Oceanicoccus sp. KOV_DT_Chl: one gene and its partners. The protein of the gene in region 2 interacts with the protein of the main gene of each other region in a pairwise test. Links are inferred from orthologs where the notes say so. Each region holds a gene or a part of one and is shown on either strand. Other genes may lie near its edges.

What was found.
Region 1: the proteins of UNITIG_RS06330 (region 2) and ftsA interact in binary tests that used the Escherichia coli proteins (3 or more experiments, as listed by UniProt). The link is inferred for Oceanicoccus sp. KOV_DT_Chl from one-to-one orthologs.
Region 3: the proteins of UNITIG_RS06330 (region 2) and ftsZ interact in binary tests that used the Escherichia coli proteins (3 or more experiments, as listed by UniProt). The link is inferred for Oceanicoccus sp. KOV_DT_Chl from one-to-one orthologs.

The regions. Positions count from the first base shown.
Region 1 is NZ_FQLF01000005.1:642,894-645,900, reverse strand. Bases 158-3,007 are described here. They hold ftsA (cell division protein FtsA), read left to right. Parts: upstream 158-888; coding sequence 889-2,127; downstream 2,128-3,007. Other genes in these bases: ftsZ (cell division protein FtsZ), read left to right, coding at 2,210-3,007; UNITIG_RS20345 (cell division protein FtsQ/DivIB), read left to right, coding at 621-842; UNITIG_RS20350 (cell division protein FtsQ/DivIB), read left to right, coding at 158-597. In the rest of the region: UNITIG_RS20355 (D-alanine--D-alanine ligase), read left to right, coding at 1-63; more of UNITIG_RS20350, read left to right, coding at 64-157. UniProt on the Escherichia coli protein: Essential cell division protein that assists in the assembly of the Z ring. May serve as the principal membrane anchor for the Z ring.
Region 2 is NZ_FQLF01000002.1:572,897-576,003, reverse strand. Bases 21-2,970 are described here. They hold UNITIG_RS06330 (rod shape-determining protein), read left to right. Parts: upstream 21-951; coding sequence 952-1,989; downstream 1,990-2,970. Other genes in these bases: mreC (rod shape-determining protein MreC), read left to right, coding at 2,107-2,970; gatC (Asp-tRNA(Asn)/Glu-tRNA(Gln) amidotransferase subunit GatC), read right to left, coding at 375-662; gatA (Asp-tRNA(Asn)/Glu-tRNA(Gln) amidotransferase subunit GatA), read right to left, coding at 21-265. Also shown: more of gatA, read right to left, coding at 1-20; more of mreC, read left to right, coding at 2,971-2,994. UniProt on the Escherichia coli protein: Forms membrane-associated dynamic filaments that are essential for cell shape determination. Acts by regulating cell wall synthesis and cell elongation, and thus cell shape.
Region 3 is NZ_FQLF01000005.1:641,456-644,587, forward strand. What follows is about bases 158-3,132. They hold ftsZ (cell division protein FtsZ), read right to left. Parts: upstream 2,237-3,132; coding sequence 1,079-2,236; downstream 158-1,078. Other genes in these bases: lpxC (UDP-3-O-acyl-N-acetylglucosamine deacetylase), read right to left, coding at 158-842; ftsA (cell division protein FtsA), read right to left, coding at 2,319-3,132. Outside these bases: more of lpxC, read right to left, coding at 1-157. UniProt on the Escherichia coli protein: Essential cell division protein that forms a contractile ring structure (Z ring) at the future cell division site. The regulation of the ring assembly controls the timing and the location of cell division.

The DNA of each region.
Region 1 (3,007 bases), on a different replicon or contig from region 2:
TTGAGTTTTGCCGATTTAGTACTGAAAATTTTACAGCTGAGTATTGCGGAAGCTAAAAATTAAATGATGCAGCTACGGTTTAACAGCAAGAAAACAAAAGTGCGCGGGGCCAGCAGCAAGCAGTCAAAACCGTCACGCACCTTCAATGGCAGGCAGTTTTTACCTGTGCTGTGGCTGTCGGTAGTGATTGCGTTGTCTGTTGTCGTTGTACAGGTAGTTGCTGGCAAGTTGGATCAACCGGTAAGCCGAGTGGTGATTAATGGCGACTTCGTTAATGTCGAGCGGCAACAATTAGTGGCGGCAGTTGAAGTATTTTTAGGTAGTGGTTTTTTGTTATTGGATTTAGATGGTATTCGTCTGCAGCTTAACCAGCAGCCCTGGGTTTTTGATGTGATGGTAGAGCGGCACTGGCCTGACGAGATAGCGATTACTGTGATAGAACAAAAAGCGATCGCTCATTGGGGGGATCACGCTTATCTAAATCATCGTGGAGAGGTTTTTTCGCCGGATAAGCGGGCTGCCAATGGCAGTGGTTTGCCAGAATTGTTGGGGCCTAAAGACAGTGAGCAGCAAGTGATGAATCACTTTCGGAGTTAAGCAAGGGTTTAGCTTCCCAGCGTTTGGAACTTAAAAAGTTAGCTTTAACGGAAAGCGGTAATTGGTCGCTGGTGCTGACTAATGGGATAGAGGTTGAGCTAGGTGATAGTGAAGTAATGGAAAAAATGCGCAGATTATTGGCAACCTATGCACAGGGTTTATCCGCAGATTTCGCTCAGATTAAAACGATTGATATGCGTTATAGCAATGGTTTTGCAGTGGGCTGGCGCAGTGAGAAATCATAATGATTAAAATTTTAGCAATGACTTTAATAATGGGGAGTGCTGTCTAATGGGCACCGGAACAGACAATAAAATGATTGTCGGTCTAGATATAGGAACGTCTAAAGTCGTAGCCATTGTTGGTTCGATTACGGAAGAGGGCGGCTTGGAAATTGTGGGTATTGGCTCGCACCCTTCACGCGGTTTAAAGAAAGGCGTGGTGGTTAATATTGAATCCACAGTGCAGTCCATTCAGCGTGCTATTGAAGAGGCGGAGTTGATGGCAGGATGCCAAATTCATTCGGTTTATGCCGGTATTGCCGGCAGTCATATCCGCAGTTTAAATTCACACGGTATTGTCGCGATTCGTGATCGGGAAGTGTACGCACTGGATTTGGAGCGAGTGATTGACGCGGCGCAGGCAGTGGCGATTCCGGCTGATCAAAAAATTCTGCATATTCTGCCGCAGGAATATGTCATCGATACTCAGGAAGGTATAAAAGAACCGTTAGGTATGTCGGGTGTGCGTCTGGAGGCCAAGGTTCACTTGGTTACTTGTGCAGTAAATGCGGCTCAAAATATTGAAAAATGTATTCGGCGTTGTGGCCTGGAAGTAGAAGATATTATTTTAGAGCAGCTGGCATCAAGTTATGCCGTGTTAACTGAAGACGAGCGTGAATTAGGTGTTTGCCTGGTAGATATTGGTGGTGGTACTACCGATATTGCAATTTTTACCGAGGGAGCCATTCGTCATACCGGTGTAATTCCAATTGCCGGTGATCAGGTAACTAACGATATTGCGATGGCGCTACGAACACCGACGCAAAACGCCGATGAAATAAAAATTAAATATGCTTGTGCATTAACGCAGTTGGCCGGGGCCGATGAAACGATCAAAGTTCCCAGTGTTGGCGATCGTCCGCCGCGTGATTTGTCGCGTCAAGCTTTAGCCGAAGTAGTTGAGCCGCGTTATGACGAATTATTTACGCTGGTACAAGCCGAGCTGAGACGCAGTGGTTATGAAGACATGATTGCTGCTGGCATCGTGCTAACCGGTGGTACTTCTAAAATGGAAGGAGTCGTTGAATTGGCTGAAGAGATTTTTCATACCCCGGTACGAATAGGTGCGCCACAGAATGTAGAAGGTCTTGCTGATATCGTTCGCAATCCTATTTATTCCACGGGTGTTGGTTTGTTGCAATACGGCTTGAAGCAACAAACGGAAGGTCGTGTAGGTGGTTCGCGGCCACAGGTTTCGTCGGAAAGTATTTTTAGTAAGGCCAAAGAATGGGTCAAAAGTAATTTTTAATACTGTTATTTAAACTTTTAATTGCAAGATCTCTGAAACCGATTCGTCGGCGACAGAAATAAAAAACCAAGGGAGAAAAACCATGTTTGAGCTAGTTGATAACGTACCACAGAGCGCGGTCATAAAGGTTGTAGGTGTGGGAGGCGGTGGCGGTAATGCCGTTAAGCACATGATAGCGAATAACGTAGAAGGTGTAGATTTCATCTGTGCCAATACCGACGCGCAAGCCTTGACCAATATTGATAACACCACCGTATTGCAGTTAGGCGGAAATATTACTAAAGGTTTGGGGGCTGGTGCCAATCCGGAAGTAGGTCGTCAGGCTGCTCTAGAAGACCGGGATCGTATTGCCGAAGCACTGCAAGGTGCTGATATGGTCTTTATCACCGCCGGTATGGGCGGTGGTACTGGCACGGGGGCTGCACCAGTGGTGGCCGAAGTTGCCAGAGATATGGGTATATTAACTGTCGCTGTAGTTACCCGGCCATTTGGTTTCGAAGGTAAAAAGCGATTGCAAATTGCTGAATACGGGATGAAAGAATTGCAGCAGAATGTTGATTCTTTAATCACTATTCCCAATGACCGCTTACTGGATGTGTTAGGAAAAAGTGCCAGCTTGTTAGAGGCATTTAAAACCGCTAACGATGTGTTGCTAGGTGCGGTTCAGGGTATTGCCGATTTGATTATCCGCCCGGGGATGATCAATGTGGATTTTGCAGATGTGCGCACGGTTATGTCTGAAATGGGCATGGCGATGATGGGAACAGGTTGCGCGCGAGGTGAAAATCGAGCTCGCGAAGCTGCTGAAGCCGCTATTCGCAGCCCGTTACTGGATGACATTAACTTGCAGGGCGCGCGCGGTATTTTGGTCAATATTACC
Region 2 (3,107 bases):
CGCAGCTGGTTTTTACGCCAGCGGTACAAAAAATATCTTTATGCGCGAGTGGCACGCCGGTAAGCGCCTCAGCCTCGCCGTTAGCGCGCTTGCTATCGGCGGCCTTTGCTTGGGTCAGAGCGAGTTCAGGGGTGACGGTGATAAAACTGTTATAGCTGCCGTCCATTTTCTCAATACGATTAAGAAAGTGCTGGGTTAGCTCGACACTGGAAAATTCTTTGTTGGCTAAACCGTTGCTCAGTTCAGCCAGTGTTTTGTTGTGCATGAAGTTTCCCTTAGGGATATCGGGCGTCTTTGCCTTTGGCGGACGCGGGGTATTGAGTTAAGGGCTGTGTGATTACAGTCGCCCCATTATAAATGACAGAATTCAATCGCTATTCAATAACTTTGGGTACCAGATAAAGGCCGTTTTCTGCTTGGGGGGCAATGGCTTGAAATCCGTCACGTTGGTCGGATTCTGCAACAAGGTCGGCGCGTAAGCGCTGGCTGGCATCCAAGGGGTTAGCCATAGGTTCTACATCGGAGGTGTCTACTGCTTGCATTTGGTCCACCATCGCAAGGATGTCATTGATACGTGCAGCCAGCTCTGGGACATGGTTGTCGTCCACATGGATACGGGCCAGCGTGGCTATTTTTTCTATCTCGGAGTTTTCAACGGACATTGCTACAGGCTCTGTTTATCGTGCGGGTTCTGATTTTGAAATTTATCTGGCTCAAAGGAGGCGATAAGTCATTATAAACGCTAAACTTATCACATTTCTGCCTTGCTCTAAATCCCTGCCGTTGTTAGAGTGGCAAATTTATTGCAGGCTGTGAAAAAGATGGCCAAAAGCTGTCGCCAAAAACCAATAATAGGCGATTTTTCTGTGCTTTCGCCAAATACATGACAGTATTTGAATTTTAGTGCGTGCCGCTGTCAATTTGTGGTTGCGCCCAAGGTGAATTATTTAGATGTTTAAAAGATTAAGAGGTCTGTTTTCCAACGACTTGTCCATTGATTTAGGCACTGCAAATACGCTGATATATGTACGTGAGCAGGGCATCGTGTTGGATGAACCCTCGGTTGTTGCCATTCGTATTCATAATGGCCAAAAAACAATAGAGGCGGTAGGTACCGATGCCAAGCGGATGCTGGGTCGTACTCCTGGCAATATCACTGCCATTCGGCCTCTGAAAGACGGCGTTATTGCAGACTTTCAGGTGACTGAAAAAATGCTGCAGCATTTTATCTCCAAGGTTCACCAAAACAGTTTTATTCGTCCTAGCCCTCGGGTGTTAATTTGTGTGCCCTGCAAATCGACCCAGGTTGAGCGCCGTGCCATTCGTGAATCTGCTCTGAGTGCGGGTGCCCGTGAGGTGCGATTGATTGAAGAACCTATGGCCGCTGCGATTGGTGCCGGTTTGTCGGTGGAAGAAGCCACAGGTTCAATGGTGGTAGACATTGGTGGCGGTACCACCGAGATTGCTATTATTTCACTGAATGGTGTGGTCTATTCAGATTCGGTGCGGGTCGGTGGCGATCGTTTTGATGAGGCGATCGTCTCTCATGTTCGTCGGGCCTATGGCAGCCTCATCGGTGATGCCACCGCAGAGCGAATCAAGAAAGAGATAGGCTGTGCGCATAAAGACAGTGAGCTTCGGGAGATTGATGTTCGTGGTCGCAATTTGGCTGAGGGTGTGCCCAGAAGCTTTACTCTTAATAGTGACGAAATTCTTGAAGCTTTACAGGAGCCGGTAACGGCTATTGTGCAATCGGTTAAGCGCGCGCTGGAGCAAGCTCCTCCGGAATTGGCAGCAGATATTGCCGAAACCGGTATTGTGTTGACTGGTGGTGGCGCCATGTTGCGTGACCTCGATCGTTTAATCTCTGATGAGACGGGTTTGCCGGTGTTGGTAGCGGATGATCCATTGACTTGCGTAGCCCGTGGTGGCGGTAAGGCATTGGAGATTATGGATCGTCATAATATTGATCTGTTATCGACTGAATAAATTGTTCTCTCTAAAGCTGACGGGATAAGTTAACTCTCAATGTGTTGGTAAGAACCGCATATTCAGAGCTAGACCTGAGGGCCGTGTGCCTGATTATTTAAAGTACGGGGTCGACTTATTAAGCCGCTATTCGTAAAAGGTCCTTCCATTGGTACTCGCTTGTTATTGCTGAGTGCTATCGCTTTTGTGCTGATTTTTGCTGGCCAGCGTTATGCCTGGTTTCAGCAAATAGACGCCAAACTCTCCGTGATCGCTACGCCTTTTTATTGGGTGTCTGATATTCCTGCCAAAATTTCCGAATGGGGCGAGCTCAATATTCGCAGCCGCGAAAACCTGGTGGATGATAATGAAAAACTGCGGGCAGAAACCTTGCTGCTGAAAGCGCAAGTGCAAAAGCTAGCTTCGCTGGAAGCAGAAAATGTTCGCTTACGAGAGCTGCTTAATTCCTCAGCATTATTGAATGACAGTGTGTTGGTTGCTGAGATGATGGGCGTATCGCCGAACCCTTTGCATCATGAAATCATTGTTAACAAAGGTGAAACGGCTGGTTTATATATTGGCCAGCCGGTTATCGATGCGCTGGGCTTGATGGGGCAAATTGTCGAAGTCGGCCCGCTACAAAGCCGGGTTTTACTGATTACCGATGCGACTCATGCCATACCAGTGCAGGTGAACCGCAATGGTGTGCGCAGTATTGCCGAGGGTGTGGGATTATTGGATGAGTTGGTGTTGCAGCATGTAGCAGCAACCACGGATATCAAGGTAGGTGATCTTTTAGTGAGCTCAGGGTTAGGTCAGCGTTTTCCGGTGGGCTATCCTGTTGCTACTGTCACTGAAGTGACCATTGATCCGGGGCAGCCTTTTGCCACGGTGAAGGCTACGCCACGCGCTGCTCTGGATCGCAGTCGTCATGTGTTATTAGTATTCAGTAATAAAAATAAACAAGCGGGCAATGAATCCGCTAATCAAGCGGCCTCAGCAACAGCGGCGGGGGGGCAGCGCTAATGAATCGGGCGAATGGGCGCGGGGTGATTGCGTTAAGCTTGATTGTGGCGCTGTGGTTGGCGATTGTGCCATTACCACTGTGGGCGCAATGGGGGCGGCCAGCATTGGTAGCG
Region 3 (3,132 bases), on a different replicon or contig from region 2:
CAGGCATCAGTTTGCGCAATCAAGGCCCGCAAAGAAGCGTTATTAAGGGCATGACCAGACTTATGAGCTTTAAATTCACCAATCAAGCTATTGCCCAACAAGTACAAGTCACCGATGGCATCCAGCACCTTGTGCTTAACGAACTCATCTTCATAGCGCAAGCCATCTTCATTGAGGATACGGTACTCATCTACCACTATCGCGTTATCAACACTGCCGCCCTGAGCCAAGCCCTTGGAGCGTAGGTATTCAATTTCATGCATAAAACCAAAGGTACGTGCCCGGCTAACTTCCTTTACAAAGGAGGTACTGGAAAAATCAAGCGCAGCCTTACCGGTACGATCACGAAATACTGGATGATCAAAATCAATGGTAAAAGACACTTTAAAGCCATCAAAAGGCAGGAAACTGGCTACTTTATCACCATCAGTCACCGTAACTGGGCGCTTAATACGAATAAATTGCTTGGCCTTTGGCTGTTCTTCAATACCCGCTGATTGGATAAGGAATACAAATGGGCCAGCACTGCCGTCCATAATCGGGACTTCAGCAGCACTTAATTCTACATAGGCATTATCAATACCCAAGCCTGCCATTGCCGACAGTAAATGCTCGACGGTAGAAACCCGAACATCATCTTTCATTAAAGTAGTCGAGAGAATAGTGTCGCCGACATTCTCGGCTCTGGCAGCTATTTCGACCACCGGATCCAGATCGGTGCGACGGAAAATAATCCCGGAATCGACAGGAGCTGGAAGTAGTGTGAGGTACACCTTTTCACCGGAATGGAGGCCGATACCGGTAGCGCGGATGGCATTGCGTAGAGTACGTTGTTTAATCATGGCAAATCTTCATTGGTTCTGATCGTATGCGCGGAGTGATGACTTACCCCAAAAAGCGCTGAAACCTGCAGCATCTGGCTAAATATGGACAAAAAACCACCGAAGCCTTAGAAGTGAGGCGCGAATACTACCAGAGAACTGGCCTAACACCAAACCCATTAACTCCCTTTTAAAGCAGCGCATCCCTGCGCCAAACCATATTCTTTGCTAGATCCTGAGACCCGTAACCAAACGATTTAATCCGCCTGTCTACGTAAAAAGGCAGGAATATCCAAATATTCCATATCCTTGTCCTCTTTAGGTACAGCCGCTTCGCGACCCATCGCTACCTGAGGGTTATTACGCATGACAGTTGGACGATCCAACGTTCGGTAATCAGGGTTAACTGTATCAGCTAGTTTATTTTCAACCACTTTTAATGGCGCTTCGCTGAGCTGATCGCTACCCAAACCAGTGGCGACCACAGTAACCCGTATTTCATCTGACATCTCTGGGTCAATAACAGTTCCCACCACAACGGTGGCATTATCTGAAGCAAATTCTTCGATAGTGTCACCCACCTCGGAAAACTCACCCAAAGACAGGTCCAAACCAGCGGTAATATTGACCAAAATACCGCGCGCGCCCTGCAAGTTAATGTCATCCAGTAACGGGCTGCGAATAGCGGCTTCAGCAGCTTCGCGAGCTCGATTTTCACCTCGCGCGCAACCTGTTCCCATCATCGCCATGCCCATTTCAGACATAACCGTGCGCACATCTGCAAAATCCACATTGATCATCCCCGGGCGGATAATCAAATCGGCAATACCCTGAACCGCACCTAGCAACACATCGTTAGCGGTTTTAAATGCCTCTAACAAGCTGGCACTTTTTCCTAACACATCCAGTAAGCGGTCATTGGGAATAGTGATTAAAGAATCAACATTCTGCTGCAATTCTTTCATCCCGTATTCAGCAATTTGCAATCGCTTTTTACCTTCGAAACCAAATGGCCGGGTAACTACAGCGACAGTTAATATACCCATATCTCTGGCAACTTCGGCCACCACTGGTGCAGCCCCCGTGCCAGTACCACCGCCCATACCGGCGGTGATAAAGACCATATCAGCACCTTGCAGTGCTTCGGCAATACGATCCCGGTCTTCTAGAGCAGCCTGACGACCTACTTCCGGATTGGCACCAGCCCCCAAACCTTTAGTAATATTTCCGCCTAACTGCAATACGGTGGTGTTATCAATATTGGTCAAGGCTTGCGCGTCGGTATTGGCACAGATGAAATCTACACCTTCTACGTTATTCGCTATCATGTGCTTAACGGCATTACCGCCACCGCCTCCCACACCTACAACCTTTATGACCGCGCTCTGTGGTACGTTATCAACTAGCTCAAACATGGTTTTTCTCCCTTGGTTTTTTATTTCTGTCGCCGACGAATCGGTTTCAGAGATCTTGCAATTAAAAGTTTAAATAACAGTATTAAAAATTACTTTTGACCCATTCTTTGGCCTTACTAAAAATACTTTCCGACGAAACCTGTGGCCGCGAACCACCTACACGACCTTCCGTTTGTTGCTTCAAGCCGTATTGCAACAAACCAACACCCGTGGAATAAATAGGATTGCGAACGATATCAGCAAGACCTTCTACATTCTGTGGCGCACCTATTCGTACCGGGGTATGAAAAATCTCTTCAGCCAATTCAACGACTCCTTCCATTTTAGAAGTACCACCGGTTAGCACGATGCCAGCAGCAATCATGTCTTCATAACCACTGCGTCTCAGCTCGGCTTGTACCAGCGTAAATAATTCGTCATAACGCGGCTCAACTACTTCGGCTAAAGCTTGACGCGACAAATCACGCGGCGGACGATCGCCAACACTGGGAACTTTGATCGTTTCATCGGCCCCGGCCAACTGCGTTAATGCACAAGCATATTTAATTTTTATTTCATCGGCGTTTTGCGTCGGTGTTCGTAGCGCCATCGCAATATCGTTAGTTACCTGATCACCGGCAATTGGAATTACACCGGTATGACGAATGGCTCCCTCGGTAAAAATTGCAATATCGGTAGTACCACCACCAATATCTACCAGGCAAACACCTAATTCACGCTCGTCTTCAGTTAACACGGCATAACTTGATGCCAGCTGCTCTAAAATAATATCTTCTACTTCCAGGCCACAACGCCGAATACATTTTTCAATATTTTGAGCCGCATTTACTGCACAAGTAACCAAGTGAACCTTGGCCTCCAGACGCACACCCGACATACCTAACGGTTCTTTTATA